DNA from 3 places in the Pantoea sp. X-Soil-MYKO-1289 genome. Region 3 is predicted to be linked to each of the others. Evidence: riboswitches for the same ligand, from Rfam matches in the RefSeq annotation. Region 3 holds a riboswitch; each other region holds the start of a gene.
The links. A riboswitch is a leader RNA that binds a small molecule or an ion and turns the genes downstream of it on or off. The one in region 3 is predicted to bind thiamine pyrophosphate.
Positions count from the first base shown of each region.

Region 1 (5,061 bases), on a different replicon from region 3:
GACTGAGCTTCGCGGTAACGCCGGACGACCGTGTCGAACAGGCGCTGGAAAAAGTCGGTCAGGCGGTCGAGCGCGCGATAGCCGCCTGCGCGGGCGAACACTCTCCACACTCCCTGCAGCATGACACCCTCCTGGCTAAATAGTTGAGGCAGGGCCAGAGAGGTGAAGGGGAGGTTCTGGCCCTGGCCGGGCGGATACCCGGCGAAAGCCACTGTAGCGCAGCAGAATAACGGCGCGAGCAAGAAAGCCTTTCGCTGCGCGCCGTTTTCCACTCTTTTTACCGCTGTTGCAGGATGTTGCCGCTTTTTGCGTGGCGCGTTGCGCGTTACGCCTCCGGCGGTTCCGCCAGCGCCAGCAACGCCTGGGTCGCGGCGCGCCAGTCCGGCGCCTGGGTAATGGCGCTGACGACGGCGATACTGCCGACGCCGGTCGCCAGCACCGCCGGCGCGCGCGCCAGGCTGATGCCGCCAATCGCCACGGTTGAAACGCCCTTAAGCCGCGTGATATGCCGCTGAAGCTCGGTCAGCCCCTGCGGCGCGGAGGGCATCGCCTTGGTCTCGGTAGGGAAAATATGCCCCAGCGCGATATAGGAAGGGCGTATCGCCAGCGCGCGGTCCAGCTCGTGGTCGTCGTGCGTCGACACGCCCAGCCGCAGGCCCGCCTCGCGAATGGCGTTCAGGTTCGCGACATCCAGATCCTCCTGACCCAGATGCACGCCGTAGGCGCGGTGCTTAACTGCCAGCTGCCAGTAATCGTTGATAAACAGACGGGCATTGTAACGCTTGCCGAGCGCGATCGACTCGATAACCGCAGGCTCTACCGCCTTCTCCTCACGATCTTTAATACGCAGTTGAATAGTGCGCACGCCGACCTCCAGCAGTCGCGCAATCCACTCCACGCTGTCGACGACCGGATAGAGCCCTAAGCGCGAGGCGGTGGCAGGGAAAGGGGCGTTCATCGTTTCTCCTCGTTCAGCGCGTCGGCTGAGTGGTAAAGCTCGCTGCCACGGCGGCGAAAGGTTTCAGACATCTGCTGCATGCCGATGGCGATCGGCTGCGCCTCGGCCTGGCTCGCCGCATAGTCGCGCACTTCCTGGCTGATTTTCATCGAGCAGAATTTTGGCCCGCACATCGAGCAGAAGTGGGCCACTTTACCCGACTCCTGCGGCAGGGTTTCGTCGTGATAGGCGCGCGCGGTATGAGGATCGAGCGCCAGATTGAACTGATCCTCCCAGCGAAATTCAAAGCGCGCCTTGGACATGGCGTTATCGCGGATCTGCGCGCCGGGATGCCCCTTCGCCAGATCCGCCGCATGGGCGGCGATCTTATAGGTAATCAATCCCTGCTTAACGTCCTCTTTATTTGGCAGGCCGAGATGCTCTTTGGGCGTCACGTAGCAGAGCATGGCGCAGCCGAACCAGCCGATCATCGCGGCGCCGATGCCGGAGGTGAAGTGATCGTAGCCGGGGGCGATATCGGTGGTCAGCGGGCCGAGCGTATAGAACGGCGCTTCGTGACAGTGCTCCAGCTGCTCGGTCATATTGCGGCGGATCATCTGCATAGGAATATGGCCGGGCCCTTCGATCATCACCTGCACGTCATACTCCCAGGCGATCTTCGTCAGCTCGCCCAGCGTGCGCAGCTCGGCGAACTGCGCCTCGTCGTTGGCGTCCTGAATCGAGCCGGGACGCAGGCCATCGCCAAGCGACAGCGAAACGTCGTAGGCGGCGCAGATTTCGCAAATTTCGCGAAAGTGCGTATAGAGAAAACTTTCGCGGTGATGCGACAGACACCACTTCGCCATAATCGACCCGCCGCGCGAAACGATGCCGGTCAGGCGCTTCGCCGTCATCGGCACATAGCGCAGCAGCACGCCGGCGTGGATGGTGAAGTAATCGACGCCTTGCTCCGCCTGCTCCAGCAGCGTGTCGCGAAACACTTCCCAGTCGAGGTTTTCCGCGACGCCGTTGACCTTTTCCAGCGCCTGGTAAATCGGTACGGTGCCGATGGGCACCGGGCTGTTGCGCAGGATCCACTCGCGCGTTTCGTGAATATAACGACCGGTGGAGAGATCCATCACGGTGTCGGCGCCCCAGCGGGTCGACCAGACCAGTTTCTCCACCTCTTCTTCGATAGAGGAGGTGACCGCCGAGTTGCCGATATTGGCGTTGACCTTGACCAGAAAGTTGCGGCCGATAATCATCGGCTCCGATTCGGGATGGTTGATATTCGCGGGAATAATGGCGCGTCCGGCGGCCACTTCCTGGCGTACGAACTCAGGGGTGATGTTTTCCGGCAGCTGCGCGCCGAAACCGTGGCCGTCATGCTGCTGGCGCAGCACTTCGCTGCGAATGCGTTCGCGGCCCATATTCTCGCGCAGCGCGATAAACTCCATCTCCGGCGTGACGACGCCCTGACGGGCATAGTGGAGCTGGGTAACGCGTCGTCCCGCTTTTGCGCGCCGCGGCTGCGGCAGCCGCTCGAAACGCAGATGATCGAGCCCGTCGTCGGCCAGACGCTGCTGCGTATAGCGCGAGCTGGTGTGCGTCAGCGCCTCGCTGTCGTCGCGCGCGACAATCCAGTCGGCGCGCAGCTTCGCCAGTCCGCGCTGTACGTCGATAACGGCATCGGGATCGCCGTAGGGACCGGCGGTATCGTAGACGGGCACCGCCTCATTCTCTTCATAGCGCGGACGATCTTTATCGCCGCCGAGCAGCGTCGGACTGAGCTGGATCTCGCGCATCGGCACGCGGATATCGTCACGGCTGCCCTGGATCCAGATACGTTTCGAGTTGGGAAAGGCGATGCCGCTCTGCAGCGCCTCAATAAAGGCCTGCGCCTGAGCGCGCTGTTCACGTCGGTTGGTTTTGGTCATAGACATAGCAATTTTCCTGTTGAGGGGGAACGTTGCTTGTCCGGAGTTCGGAAGGAGTAACAGAAACGGCAGGCAAAATCGCCAGCGCACTGATGATGTTTACTCTTGTTCCCTTCGCAGGTTCTAACCTGATCAGGTTCCGCGGATCCCGAATTAACGGTCTCAGCCCTTGCGGGCACTCCGACAAGATGTTGTTTTACGCTTTACACGCAAAACGCCCGTGCATATCGCACAAAAAACAAAACGGGTTTTCGGCGCTATCGTCGAAAACCCGTTCAGCATAGAAGGGCTGCTTTAGAATAACAAGCGATTTACAACTGACTAACCTTAAGCCGGGCGCGACAGCTGGCTGCTGTCGTTTGCCACCGGCGCGCGCACCAGGCGGTTGTCCCAGGCAAGCTGGATCAGCTTGTCTTCCAGCGTAAAACGCGCTTCCAGCACTTCGCCGACTTCCGACAGCGCCAGCTGAAAATCGACGCAGTTATCGTCGTCGATAGACTGCTGCAGATGGCCGTCATAGAGCTGCATCAGACGCTCGGTGTTGCCCTCCAGCGGCGGATAAATCTGCGCGGCGGCGATCATCGGGCTATCGCCTTCCATCTCATTGATGATGCGCTCATAAATGCTGAAGTGACCGGCGGAAAGGTAATCGACCAGGCTGTGACAAAAGTTGTCGAGCGCCTGCTCGTCTAACGTCGTGAGCGCCTCTTTGTTAGGCTTCAGCCCAACCAGGTGGTAATAAGAAACAAGTAGCTGGCGACGGGCGTCCAGCCACGTGTCTACCAGTTCGTTGCTGCCACCTACGCGCTCAGTCAGGACGTTTAACTGGTTAAGCATATCTGACTCCATGTAAAGAAAGTGCCCTTCCCGTCACGCTGCGGCTGGCCTGGCGCCGCCTGCAAGCTGGACGATTTAGGGTATAGTTGTTTGTCTACACACTTAACATCAGGACTTCAGCGTATTGATAAGACGCTAAGGATGACGATTAGATGCAACATGAGATCTCAAGCGTAGACGCTGGATGGTGGATTGTCAGCCATGAACAGAAACTTTGGTTGCCGCAAGGCGATCTGCCGCACGGCAGCGCCGCTGCGTTTAAGCTCGCAGGCAGCAAGGCGCAGGCGGTCGGCGAGTGGCAGGGCGAAACGGTATGGCTGGTGTGTGAGAGCCGCGATCGCGACATGTTCTCGGTGCGCCAGCTGATCGATGAAGAGCCAGGGCTGTTTCAGCTGGCCGGGCGCGCCGTGCAGCTGGCGGAGTTTTACCGCTCCCATCGCTTCTGCGGCTACTGCGGCCACGAAATGCATCTGAGCAAGCATGAAAACGCCTGCCTCTGCGGACACTGCCGCGAGCGCTACTATCCGCAAATCGCGCCCTGCATTATCGTCGCCATCCGGCGCGGCGACGAGATATTGCTGGCCAACCATGCGCGTCATCGCAACAGCATCTATACCGTGCTGGCGGGCTTTGTCGAGGTAGGGGAGACGCTGGAGCAGGCGGTGGCGCGTGAGGTAATGGAAGAGAGCAACGTCCGCGTCAAAAACCTACGCTACGTCACGTCGCAGCCCTGGCCCTTTCCGCACTCGCTGATGATGGCCTTTATGGCGGAATATGACGGCGGCGATCTGCAAATCGATAACAAAGAGCTGCTGGACGCCGGCTGGTACCGCTTCGACGCGCTGCCGCAGCTGCCGCCGCCGGGCACCGTGGCGCGCCGGCTAATCGAAGATACCGTCGCCATCTGCCGCGGTGAGGCGTAAGAAGTGTTACACTACGCGCCTGAAATTGAGAGAGTCCTGAAATGAGTGAACTGAAGAACGATCGTTATCTGCGCGCCCTGTTACGTCAACCGGTCGATATCACGCCGGTATGGATGATGCGACAAGCCGGGCGTTATTTGCCGGAGTACAAAGCGACGCGCGCCGTAGCCGGCGATTTTATGTCGCTGTGCAAAAACGCCGAACTGGCGTGTGAAGTCACCCTGCAGCCGCTGCGCCGCTATCCGCTCGATGCGGCGATCCTCTTCAGCGATATCCTGACGATCCCCGACGCGATGGGGCTGGGACTCTACTTCGAAACCGGCGAAGGCCCGCGTTTCTCTAATCCAGTTACCTGCCGCGCCGATGTCGACAAACTGCCGGTGCCCGATCCCGAGCAGGAACTTGGCTATGTGATGAATGCGGTGCG
Region 1 covers NZ_AP036004.1:3,775,006-3,780,066, reverse strand. The annotation lists gene AC6I7Z_RS17980 (aminotransferase-like domain-containing protein) at 1-143, shown strand, start outside; gene thiE (thiamine phosphate synthase) at 326-958, opposite strand; gene thiC (phosphomethylpyrimidine synthase ThiC) at 955-2,880, opposite strand; TPP riboswitch at 2,967-3,067, opposite strand; gene rsd (sigma D regulator) at 3,202-3,711, opposite strand; gene nudC (NAD(+) diphosphatase) at 3,864-4,634, shown strand; gene hemE (uroporphyrinogen decarboxylase) at 4,676-5,061, shown strand, end outside.
Region 1: linked by a shared signal. The riboswitch ahead of thiC (phosphomethylpyrimidine synthase ThiC) and the one ahead of AC6I7Z_RS19520 (FAD-dependent oxidoreductase) in region 3 are both predicted to bind thiamine pyrophosphate.

Region 2 (5,061 bases), on a different replicon from region 3:
TCCAGCAGCATGTCACCTTCCCTTCCACCATGGTCGATCGCATCGTTCCGGCGATGACCGACGGCGCCTTTGCCCAGCTTGCCGAGCGTCTCGGCAGTCGCGATCCGGTTGCGGTGGAAGCGGAGCCGTTTTTCCAGTGGGTGATCGAGGATAATTTCGTCAGCGGCCGGCCCGCGTGGGAGCAGGCAGGCGCGGAGCTGGTTAAGGACGTGCTGCCGTTTGAGGAAATGAAGCTGCGTATGCTTAACGGCAGCCACTCGTTTCTGGCCTATCTCGGCTTTCTCTCTGGCTATGAGTACATCAGCGACTGCATGACGGACGCGAACCTGCGCACCGCCGCGCGCAGGCTGATGCTGGAGCAGCAGGCGCCGACGCTGCGCACCCAGGGCGTGGATCTCACCGCCTACGCCGACTCGCTGATCGCGCGCTATGAAAATCGCGCCATCAAGCACCGCACTTATCAGATAGCTACCGACGGCACGCAGAAGCTGCCGCAGCGTCTGCTCGACAGCGTGCGCTGGCATCTGCGCAACGGCAGCAACTGCGATCTGCTGCTGTTGGGCGTCGCCGGCTGGATGCGCTATGTCGGCGGCGTGGACGAGCAAGGCGCGCCGATCGAGATCCGCGATCCGCTGAAGGCGGAACTGGCGGCGCGCGTGGCGGCCAGCGACGAAGGCGAAGCGCGCGTGAAGGCGCTGCTGGGCATGAAAGCGGTATTTGGCGAGGATCTGGCGCAGAATGCGCAGGTGGTCGCGACGCTGACGCGCTTCTGGCTGCAGCTGCGCGAGCACGGCGCGCGCGCCACGGTGGCGCAGGTGGTCAACTCGCTGTAATTGTTCAGTATCAAAAGCACTGGCGCAGTCGCAGCGCGCTGATTAGACTGACACTTTCCCAACGGGCTGGCTGCGGCCAGCCGTAATACGGATATGCCGCATGTCAATCGCCTATACCATTACCACCAGCGAACCGGTTAACCAGCAGATTTATCGTTATCTGCGTAAGGATATCGTGACCTGCGTCATTCAGCCGGGTTCGCTGCTGTCAGAGAAAGAAGTGTCGGCCCGGTTCAACGTGTCGCGTCAGCCGGTGCGCGAAGCCTTTATCAAGCTGGCGGAAGCGGGTCTGGTGCAGGTGTTGCCGCAGCGCGGCACCTTCGTGCGTAAAATCTCCGCGCGTCGCGTCGCGGACGGCCGCTTTATTCGCGAAGCGGTAGAGGTTTCGGTCGTGCGCCGCGCCGCGCAGGAGATTGAGCCCGTGGCGCTGATGGCGCTGGAGCACAACCTTCAGCTGCAGAAGATGGCGGCGGAACGCCACGACAGCCAGGCGTTTCTCAGCCTCGACGATGAGTTTCACCGTCTGATCGCCGAAAGCATCCACTGCGCGCTGGCGTGGGAGACGGTGGAAAATATCAAAGCGGCGATGGACCGGGTGCGCTTTCTGACGCTGAGCGAGGTCTCGCCGCCGGAAAGCCTGATTGAGCAGCATGAAGAGATCCTGTCGGCACTGAAGGCGCATGATGCCGACGCCGCCGAGGCGGCGATGCGTCGTCATTTGCAGGAGATGATTTTCTCTATTACCCCTATCGCCGAGCGCAACAGTGAGTGGTTCGAGTCGCTGTAACCCGCTCTGAACATCCCTGATAAGGCCAGCGCTGCTGGCCTTTGCTCTTTCTGAGATTTACCACCAGCGATGAAAATGGTGCACCGGCCCGATGCCGTTGCCTACTTCCAGCGTATCGGCCTCGATCAGCGCCTGCTGCAGCCAGCTTTTCGCCTCGCGCAGCGTGTTGGCCCAGCTCTCATGACGCGGGCGCAGCGCGGCCAGCGCGGCGGAGAGCGAGCAGCCGGTGCCGTGAGTATGACGCGTATTGACGCGCGGTGCGGTAAAACGTTCGGCTCCGTTGCTCGTCATCAACCAGTCCGGACTTTCGCTGTCGCCAAGATGGCCGCCTTTCATCAGCACCGCCTGACAGCCGAGCGCCAGCAGCGCTTCGCCCTGCCCGAGCATCGCCTCTTCACTGCGCGCTGGCGCGCAGTCGAGTAGCGCTGCCGCCTCCGGCAGATTGGGCGTGATTAACGATACCTGCGGCAGCAGCAGCTCGCGCACGCTGGCGATAGCGTCGGGCGACAGCAAGGGATCGCCGCTTTTCGCCACCATCACCGTGTCCAGCACCACGTAAGGGATAGCGGCTCGCTTCAGCTTTTCCGCTACGATCTGCACGATGGCGGTTTCCGACAGCATGCCAATTTTCGCCGTGTCGATGCGCACGTCGCTCAGCACCGAATCGAGCTGTGCGCCGACAAACTCAGGCTCTATGCGGTAAACCGACTGTACGCCGCGGGTGTTCTGCGCCACCAGCGCGGTGATAACGCTGGTGCCATAGGCCGCGAGCGCTGAGAAGGCTTTGAGATCGGCCTGGATCCCTGCGCCGCCGCTGGGATCGGTACCGGCAATCGTCAGCGCGTTGATACGTTTCATGGGCGCGCCTCCTGTGCCAGCTGCCACAGGGCATCGATAAACAGCGTGGCGAAGCTGCCGGGCGCGGCGGTCTGGGCGGCGGCGCGTTCGCCCGCCAGCGTCATAACGCGGCAGGCGCTGGCGACATTATCCCGCCTGTCACCCGGCAGGCTGCAAAAGGCGGCGACCACGGCGGAGAGCGCGCAGCCGGTGCCGACCACGCGCGTCATCAGCGCGCTGCCGCCAGCGATGATCAGCGTTTTATGGCCGTCGGTGACGTAATCGACCTCGCCGCTGATCGCCACCAGCGTCTGATGCTTTTGCGCCAGCTCGCGCGCCGCCTCCAGCGCCGCCTCCGCCTGATGCTGCGAATCTACGCCGCGCCCGCCCGCGCCCTGCTGCGCCAGCGCAAGAATTTCAGACGCGTTGCCGCGCACCGCGGCAGGCCGTAGCGCAAGAAGCTGCTGGCAGAATTCACTGCGCAGGCGCAGCGCCCCGACCGCCACCGGATCGAGCACCCAGGGCTTTTGCGCCGCGTTAGCGGCCTGCACCGCTGCCAGCATGGCGTCGCGGCGATCGCGGGTCAGAGTGCCGACGTTGATCAGCAACGCGTCGGCCACAGCGGCGAACTGCGCGGCCTCATCGGGATCGATGACCATAGCAGGCGAAGCGTTGAGCGCCAGCAAGACGTTGGCGGTGACGTTCTGCACCACGTCGTTGGTCATGCAGTGCACCAGCGGCTGGCGCTGAACGAAGCGGACGAGAACGGGCGCGAAGTGCGCGTCGGAAAAGCGTTGAGGTTGGCGGATCATTATTACTCCCAACCGGCGAGCAAGAAGGCGAATGCGGTCAGGCATCTGACTTCCCTACGCTGGCATTATCCAGATCAGGTAATACGGGTATTTCTCAGCCTTCACAAAGAAGGGCACCCCGAGTCATGAGTACAAAACAGATTACTCGCTGGCAGATTAGGGGAAGTGGCATGCCGATTCAAGCTCGCATCTACGGTTATTACTTCTTTACTTAAAAAAGGTCTAAACAAGCTAATTTGCATGTTTTTCTAAAGAGGCAAGGCATTAAACCTGAGCAGGAGTCTTAGCAAATATATTCAAGAACTAATAAAGGTCTGTTGTGAGCCTTTTCACGATCTAAATGCGCACACGGCTCCTTTTTGCGATAGCTGAAACCATTTACCTGGTCTCAATTGGTCCTGATGCCTGTTGATGATAGAGAGAACTTTTATAAAATATCCGCTCAAATTATTTCCACAAAAAGTAAATGGAATTATGAAACAGTACACGAACGAAATCACGTCAACGCTTATCAATGTCCTGAAAAATCCCTTCCCCGCTGAACGCTGGGCTAATGCAGACGCTGAAGAGCTTCAGGCTCTGAACTCCTGTGTTGAAGAAATGAAAGACCGCTCATTGCTGCGGATTTGGCGTTTCGCTACTACTGGCGCAGTAACCCGTGACGGAGGGAGGATTGAGCATGGCAGCGCCAGCGATACCTTTGCCCTCAGTGATGGGATCAAAGTAAGCCGTGCAATGGTGGGCGATTACGTTGTTTATCCAGATGCAACAAAAGCCAGAATTGTCAGCGGTTCAGGTTCAGCAAACACCTGCAAGGGTGTCTCTTACGCGCTGGTGGGCAGTCTGATTGATAACGGCGATGTAATTGTCAGTACCCCGCAAGATTTGGCGTTTCTCTGTCAATGGGATAACAGCCCTGCAATGCCAGTCGATTTCCTTACTCCACCAGGAGAATAAAGGATGGCAACGGGCTACTGGATTGTGAAAGGTGACAAAACAAGCTGCGGTGGAACGGTTCTTGAAGGCACTAGAAAAAAAACTTTTGCCGGTAATTACGCAGCCCTGAACGGTCATAAGGTTTCATGCGGCAAGCATCCTGGCGTTTTTCATGTCGCAGGTGGGCATCCAGGAGATATCGTAGACACTGTGCATGTCGCAAGCACGCTGTACAGTCGTTCAACCTGCCCTTGCAGGGCTCGTTTTATCCCTTCCCAGACCTGGGCATGGCATGGTCCATATCAGGATCTCCCTGTAAAAGCTGCCCCGGTTGTTACGAAAGCTGCCCCCGACCCCGTTCAGGAGCCTGAGCAACATGCCCAGGCAGCTAAAAAAGAGAGACAGGAACAAACAAAATCACAAAAATCAAAACGCGAGCCCGTCGACGCTGGATTTTGTGTTCTTCCTTATGGCGCGGAAACGAGAGCCTATGAACCCTGGTTATTCGAAAGCGAACCGCCAGCAGGCACGCGCGAGCTTTATCGCTTACTGAACGGCGCAGGTCAGGAGTATAAGGCTGGTTCAATTCTGCTTTTGGTCGATCCTGATAAGCAGGAGAGCGAACAGATTGAGCATATGCAGCAAGCAAAAGCGCGAGTTGACGCAGCCCTTGAGCCGCTGACACATGAAGAGGCTAATTTTCTGCACAAACATTACGCCACCATTGCCAACTTCTCTAACATTGCAGATAAAGGCATTGGTCTGGCAGCTGAACCAGTAGGAAAGTACTTTGAGGGCATTGAAAAAGTTCTCAAAGAAATTCAGGAGACCTATAAAAACACCTATCTGACACGTG
Region 2 covers NZ_AP036004.1:2,716,427-2,721,487, forward strand. The annotation lists gene AC6I7Z_RS13035 (mannitol dehydrogenase family protein) at 1-833, shown strand, start outside; gene AC6I7Z_RS13040 (GntR family transcriptional regulator) at 934-1,620, shown strand; gene thiD (bifunctional hydroxymethylpyrimidine kinase/phosphomethylpyrimidine kinase) at 1,678-2,478, opposite strand; gene thiM (hydroxyethylthiazole kinase) at 2,475-3,269, opposite strand; TPP riboswitch at 3,304-3,400, opposite strand; gene AC6I7Z_RS13055 (PAAR domain-containing protein) at 3,681-4,226, shown strand; gene AC6I7Z_RS13060 (PAAR domain-containing protein) at 4,230-5,061, shown strand, end outside.
Region 2: linked by a shared signal. The riboswitch ahead of thiM (hydroxyethylthiazole kinase) and the one ahead of AC6I7Z_RS19520 (FAD-dependent oxidoreductase) in region 3 are both predicted to bind thiamine pyrophosphate.

Region 3 (5,061 bases):
TTTTTCATCAGAAGCATCCTTGTCTGAAACGCATTCTCTACAGACGAAAAAACTGGCCGCACAGGGCGGCCAGTTGGAAGGAGAGCAGGGGGGTTACAGCGTGCCGGTGCCGCCATCGGAGCACCATACCTGACCAGAGGTATAGCTGCTTTCGACCGAAGCCAGGGTCACATAGAGCGGCGCGATTTCAACCGGCTGGCCGGGACGGCCCAGCGGCGCGCTGGCGCCAAACTCTTTCACTTTTTCCTGCGGCTGACCGCCGGAAACCTGCAGCGGCGTCCAGTATGGGCCCGGCGCAACCGCGTTCACGCGGATGCCTTCTTTGCCCAGCTGCTGTGCCATGGTTTTGGTAAAGGCGACGATGCACGCTTTGGTTTGCGCATAGTCGAGCAAAATTTCGCTGGGCTGATAAGCCTGCACCGACGAGGTATTAATAATAGACGCGCCGCGCGGCAGATAGTCGACCGCCGCTTTGGTGATCCAGAACATGGCGTAGACGTTGGTTTTAAACGTGGCGTCAAAGTCTTCGGTGGAGAGGGTACGGATAGACTCGTTAAACTGCTGACGGCCTGCGTTGTTGACCAGAATATCCAGCCCGCCCAGCTTCTCGACAGCCTGTTTTACCAGCGACTGGCAAAAGGCTTCGTCACGGATATCGCCGGGGATCGCCACGGCTTTGCGGCCTTCCGCTTCAATCAGCTGGATCACTTCCGCCGCATCGGACTCTTCTTCCGGCAGATAGTTAATCGCCACGTCAGCGCCTTCACGTGCATAGGCGATAGCCACAGCGCGGCCGATACCGGAATCACCGCCGGTGATCAGCGCTTTGCGACCGGTCAGACGGCCTGTGCCGCGATAGGTGGTTTCCCCATGGTCCGGCACCGGATCCATTTTGCTGGCAAGACCGGGAACGGGTTGTTTCTGCCCTGGAAAAGAGGGTTTCGGAAATTCAACCGGGACGAGTGTTTTGTCATTTTGATTACTCATGCTTAGCTCCTTGCACATCGTTTTCGGATAAATTAAGCCTGGCACATATGTGAGGTTTGTCACATTAAATTTCGCTGGAGCTTATTAAATCCAGCGGTATAGGCATCAGCATTAATAATAAGACGCCTTTTTGCCTTTCAGGGCAGGCGGCGAAATTTTTTTTGCTCTGGCTATTTAACTGACGGTTTACTAAACAATTTATATAACCTGAGCTTGATTGAGGTTGTTACTCTTCCCTGGCGGCGGTCGTGCATAAAAATCGTTCTGTACCAATAATTTGAATATTATATCTGCTTTTTCCGGCGCGTTTTTATTTCGCTTTATACTGGCCTTGTTTTTATCGCGTCGCCGCTTTGGCTGATGCGCGATGAGCACCAGGGCCGGGCGATAAATTATATTCATCCAGGCTAAGCAAAGCGGGAAATAAATTTCTTCAGCGTTCGCGTCGCAAGGGCGCAAAAATCAGACGCATATTTGTGCTGCGCGCCTGGCTCATAAAGGCAGAATACGCTGTATTTGCTGTGGTTTCCCACCGCCCGCGCCGCGCATCTGCGTTACCCTTAACGCTCACTTTCTGCAATCGGTAAATAAGGAGCGCGACGTGAGCGCGTCGACGGGAATTTCACTCAAAATTATGGCGACCCTTAGCTCGACGCTGATGCTGGCCTGCGTAAAAGGTCTGGAGGGCGCGCTGCCGGTGGGAGAAGTGATCTTCTTCCGTTCGCTGGTGGGCGTTATGCCGCTGCTGCTATGGCTGACCTTTCAGGGCGGCATTATTCAGGGCATCAAAACCCGCAATGTGAAAGGGCATATCGGCCGCGGCCTGGCGGGCACCTGCAGCATGTACCTCAGCTATCTGTCGCTGATTTATATCTCCCTGACCGACGCCACCGCTATCAACTACGCCGCGCCGCTGTTTACCGTGCTGCTTGCCGCCGTGGTGCTGCGCGAAAGGGTGCGGCTGAATCGCTGGCTGTCGGTAGCGGCCGGTTTCGCGGGGATCGTCATTATGCTCTCGGGTCATCTGTCGCTCAGCGGCCCGCCCAGGCTCACGGTAGCCAGCCTGGCCTCTTCCGTCGGCGTCCTGCTGGCGCTGCTCTCTGCGCTCTGCACGGCAGGCGCGCTGATTCAGATCCGCTATCTGAGCGGGAAAGAGAAGCCGGGCGCGATCGCCTTCTGGTTTACCGCCATGACGGGCGCGACCTCGCTGCTGACGCTGCCGTTCGGCTGGCGCCTGCCGCAGGGCGAGCAGCTGCTTTTGCTGCTGGGGTGCGGACTGTGCGGCGGACTGACGCAAATTTTGCTGACGCTGAGCCTGCGCTACGCCGATGCCTCGCTGCTCGCCCCATTCGATTACAGCTCGCTGCTCTGGTCGGTGATTATCGGCCTGATTTTTCTCGGCGCCTTGCCCGAGAAACTCACCCTGATCGGCGCCAGTCTCGTCGCGTTCGCCGGCATTTACGCGGTTTTGAGCGAGCGTCGGCAGCGGCGACGGGCCGCGGCATCAGCGCTGACCGCCCGCAGCGAAACCGCCGATTTAACGCCGGATTAACACGCCGTACTTGACGTCGGGCAGGCAGTTGCCCTACAACTAATGACCGTCGGGGGAGTCTCGCCAGAGAGACTGAGAGGCTAATAGCGCAGCGCGCGGTTTAGCGACCCTTTGAACCTGACCCAGTTGATACTGGCGTAGGAAGACTCGTATCTCATTGTTTTTTGCCTGGATGAGATGCCTGCCGCGTGAGCCTGCTCATGCTTTTTCCCTTCATGTATCACGGGTCGTCAACATCGAGGCCTGCGTGAACATGACTCTTTTTCAAACCACTTTCTCTGTCAGGTGCGCGCCATGAGCCGCTGGTCGGTCATCGGCAGCGGCGTCGCCGGCTTGTGCGTCGCTACGCTGCTGGCCGAACAGGGCGAAACGCCAGAGGTGATCGTCAGCGACGAGACGCCCGCGTCGCACTGGGCGGGCGGCATGCTGGCGCCCTTTTGCGAAGGGGAGAGCGCCCCTGAACAGGTTATCGAGCTGGGGCAGCGCGCCGCCGGCTGGTGGGCGCAGCGGGTCGAGGGCGTCGCGCGTCAGGGCACGCTGGTGGTGGCCATGCCGCGTGACGCCGCGGAGCTGACGCGCTTCGCGCGCATGACGCGGCAGCATCATTGGCGCGATCCCGCGCAGCTTGAGCCTGAACTCGCAGGGCGCTTTGCGCGCGGCCTGTTTTTCCCTGATGAAGCGCATCTTAATCCGCGCGACGCCATGCGCCAGCTGCGCGCCAGCCTGGAAGCGCGCGGCGTCGTTTTTCACCGCGGCAAACCAGGCGGCACGGTGATCGACTGCCGCGGCATTCACGCCGCCGATCGCCAGCCTGACCTGCGCGCGGTTCGCGGTGAGATGCTGATCCTGCAGTGCGATGAACTCCACTTCTCCCGTCCGATCCGGCTGCTGCATCCGCGCTTTCCCTGCTATCTGGTGCCGCGCGCCGACGGCCTGTTTATGCTCGGCGCCACCATGGTCGAGAGCGACGACGCCAGTGCGATCAGCGCTCGCGCCATGATGGAGCTGCTCAGCGCCGCCTGGAGCATCCATCCGGCGCTGGCCGAAGCGCGCATCGTCGAGAGCGGCACGGGAAGGCGGCCCGCCTATCGCCATAACCTGCCGGAAGTACGCTATCAAGACGGGGTTTTCTCCCTTAACGGCATGTATCGTCACGGTTTTTTGCTCGCGCCCGCCATGGCGCAGCAGCTTATGCAACTGCTTAGTCAGGAGTCGAATGATGCAAATCGAACTTAACGGTCAGAGAGTGGAAACCGAGGCGGCGACGGTCGCCGCGCTGCTGCAGGAGCGGCAGATCGACGCCGCCTGCGTCGCCAGCGCCTTTAACGGTGAGTTCTTGCCGCGCGCGCAGTATGAAAGCCAGCGGCTGGAGGCGGGATGCCGTCTGGAAGTGCTGTCGCCGATGCAGGGAGGCTAAACCATGTTTTACGGTTTTGTTCCCCGTTCGCGTTTTCTGCTCGGCACCGCAGGCTATCCGTCGCCCGAGATTTTGCAGCAGGCGATCTGCGCCGCGGAGGCGGAGATCATCACCGTCAGCCTGCGGCGCGAAGGCAGCCAGGGCGGCGCGTTTCGCGAGCTGCTCAGCCAGCTCAACCGTCGCGTGCTGCCCAACACCGCCGGCTGTCACAGCGTGAAAGAGGCGGTGACCACGGCGCATATGGCGCGCGAACTCTTCGACACGCCCTGGATAAAGCTGGAGGTGATCGGCAACGCCGACACGCTGCAGCCCGATCCCTTTGCGCTGGTGGAAGCGGCGCGCATTCTCTGCGCCGACGGCTTCCAGGTCTTTCCCTATACCACCGAGGATCTCATCGTCGGCGAAAAGCTGCTGGAGGCGGGCTGCGAAGTGCTGATGCCCTGGGGCGCGCCCATCGGATCAGGCCAGGGGCTGCGCAATATCGAAGGGCTGCGCAGCTTCCGCGCCTGGTTTAAAGGGGTGCCGCTGGTGATTGACGCCGGTATCGGCGCGCCGAGCCAGGCGGCGCAGGCGATGGAGATGGGGTTCGACGCCATTCTGCTCAACACCGCGGTGGCGAAAGCGCAGGATCCGGCGGCGATGGCGGGCGCCTTCGCAGGCGCGATCCGCGTGGGGCATCAGGCGCATCAGGCGGGCCTGATGGAGCGGCGCGATATGGCCGCCGCGTCGACGCCGGTGTTCGGCCTGGCGCAGTTCAGCTAACGGGGCAAGATGATGAATCGTTATCAGCGGCAGCAGATGCTGCCGGAAATCGGCGAGGCGGGACAGAGGCGGCTGCGCGCCGCGCGCGTGCTGGTGGTCGGCGCGGGCGGGCTGGGATCGACGCTGTTGCCGCTGCTGGCGGGCGCGGGTGTCGGCTATCTGCGCATTATGGACGCGGATCGGGTGGCGCTGCACAATCTGCATCGCCAGACGCTCTACACAGAGGAGGATGTCGGCCAGCCGAAGGCGCTTTGCGCCGCGCGCGCGCTGGCCGCGCGCAACCGCGACTGCGTTACCGAGGCGCGGCAGCAGGCGCTGCGCGCCAGTACGGTCGAGCAGGCGC
Region 3 covers NZ_AP036005.1:21,936-26,996, forward strand. The annotation lists gene AC6I7Z_RS19505 (glycoside hydrolase family 15 protein) at 1-8, opposite strand, end outside; gene AC6I7Z_RS19510 (SDR family oxidoreductase) at 94-987, opposite strand; gene AC6I7Z_RS19515 (DMT family transporter) at 1,589-2,539, shown strand; TPP riboswitch at 2,581-2,700, shown strand; gene AC6I7Z_RS19520 (FAD-dependent oxidoreductase) at 2,834-3,775, shown strand; gene thiS (sulfur carrier protein ThiS) at 3,759-3,956, shown strand; gene AC6I7Z_RS19530 (thiazole synthase) at 3,960-4,718, shown strand; gene AC6I7Z_RS19535 (ThiF family adenylyltransferase) at 4,731-5,061, shown strand, end outside.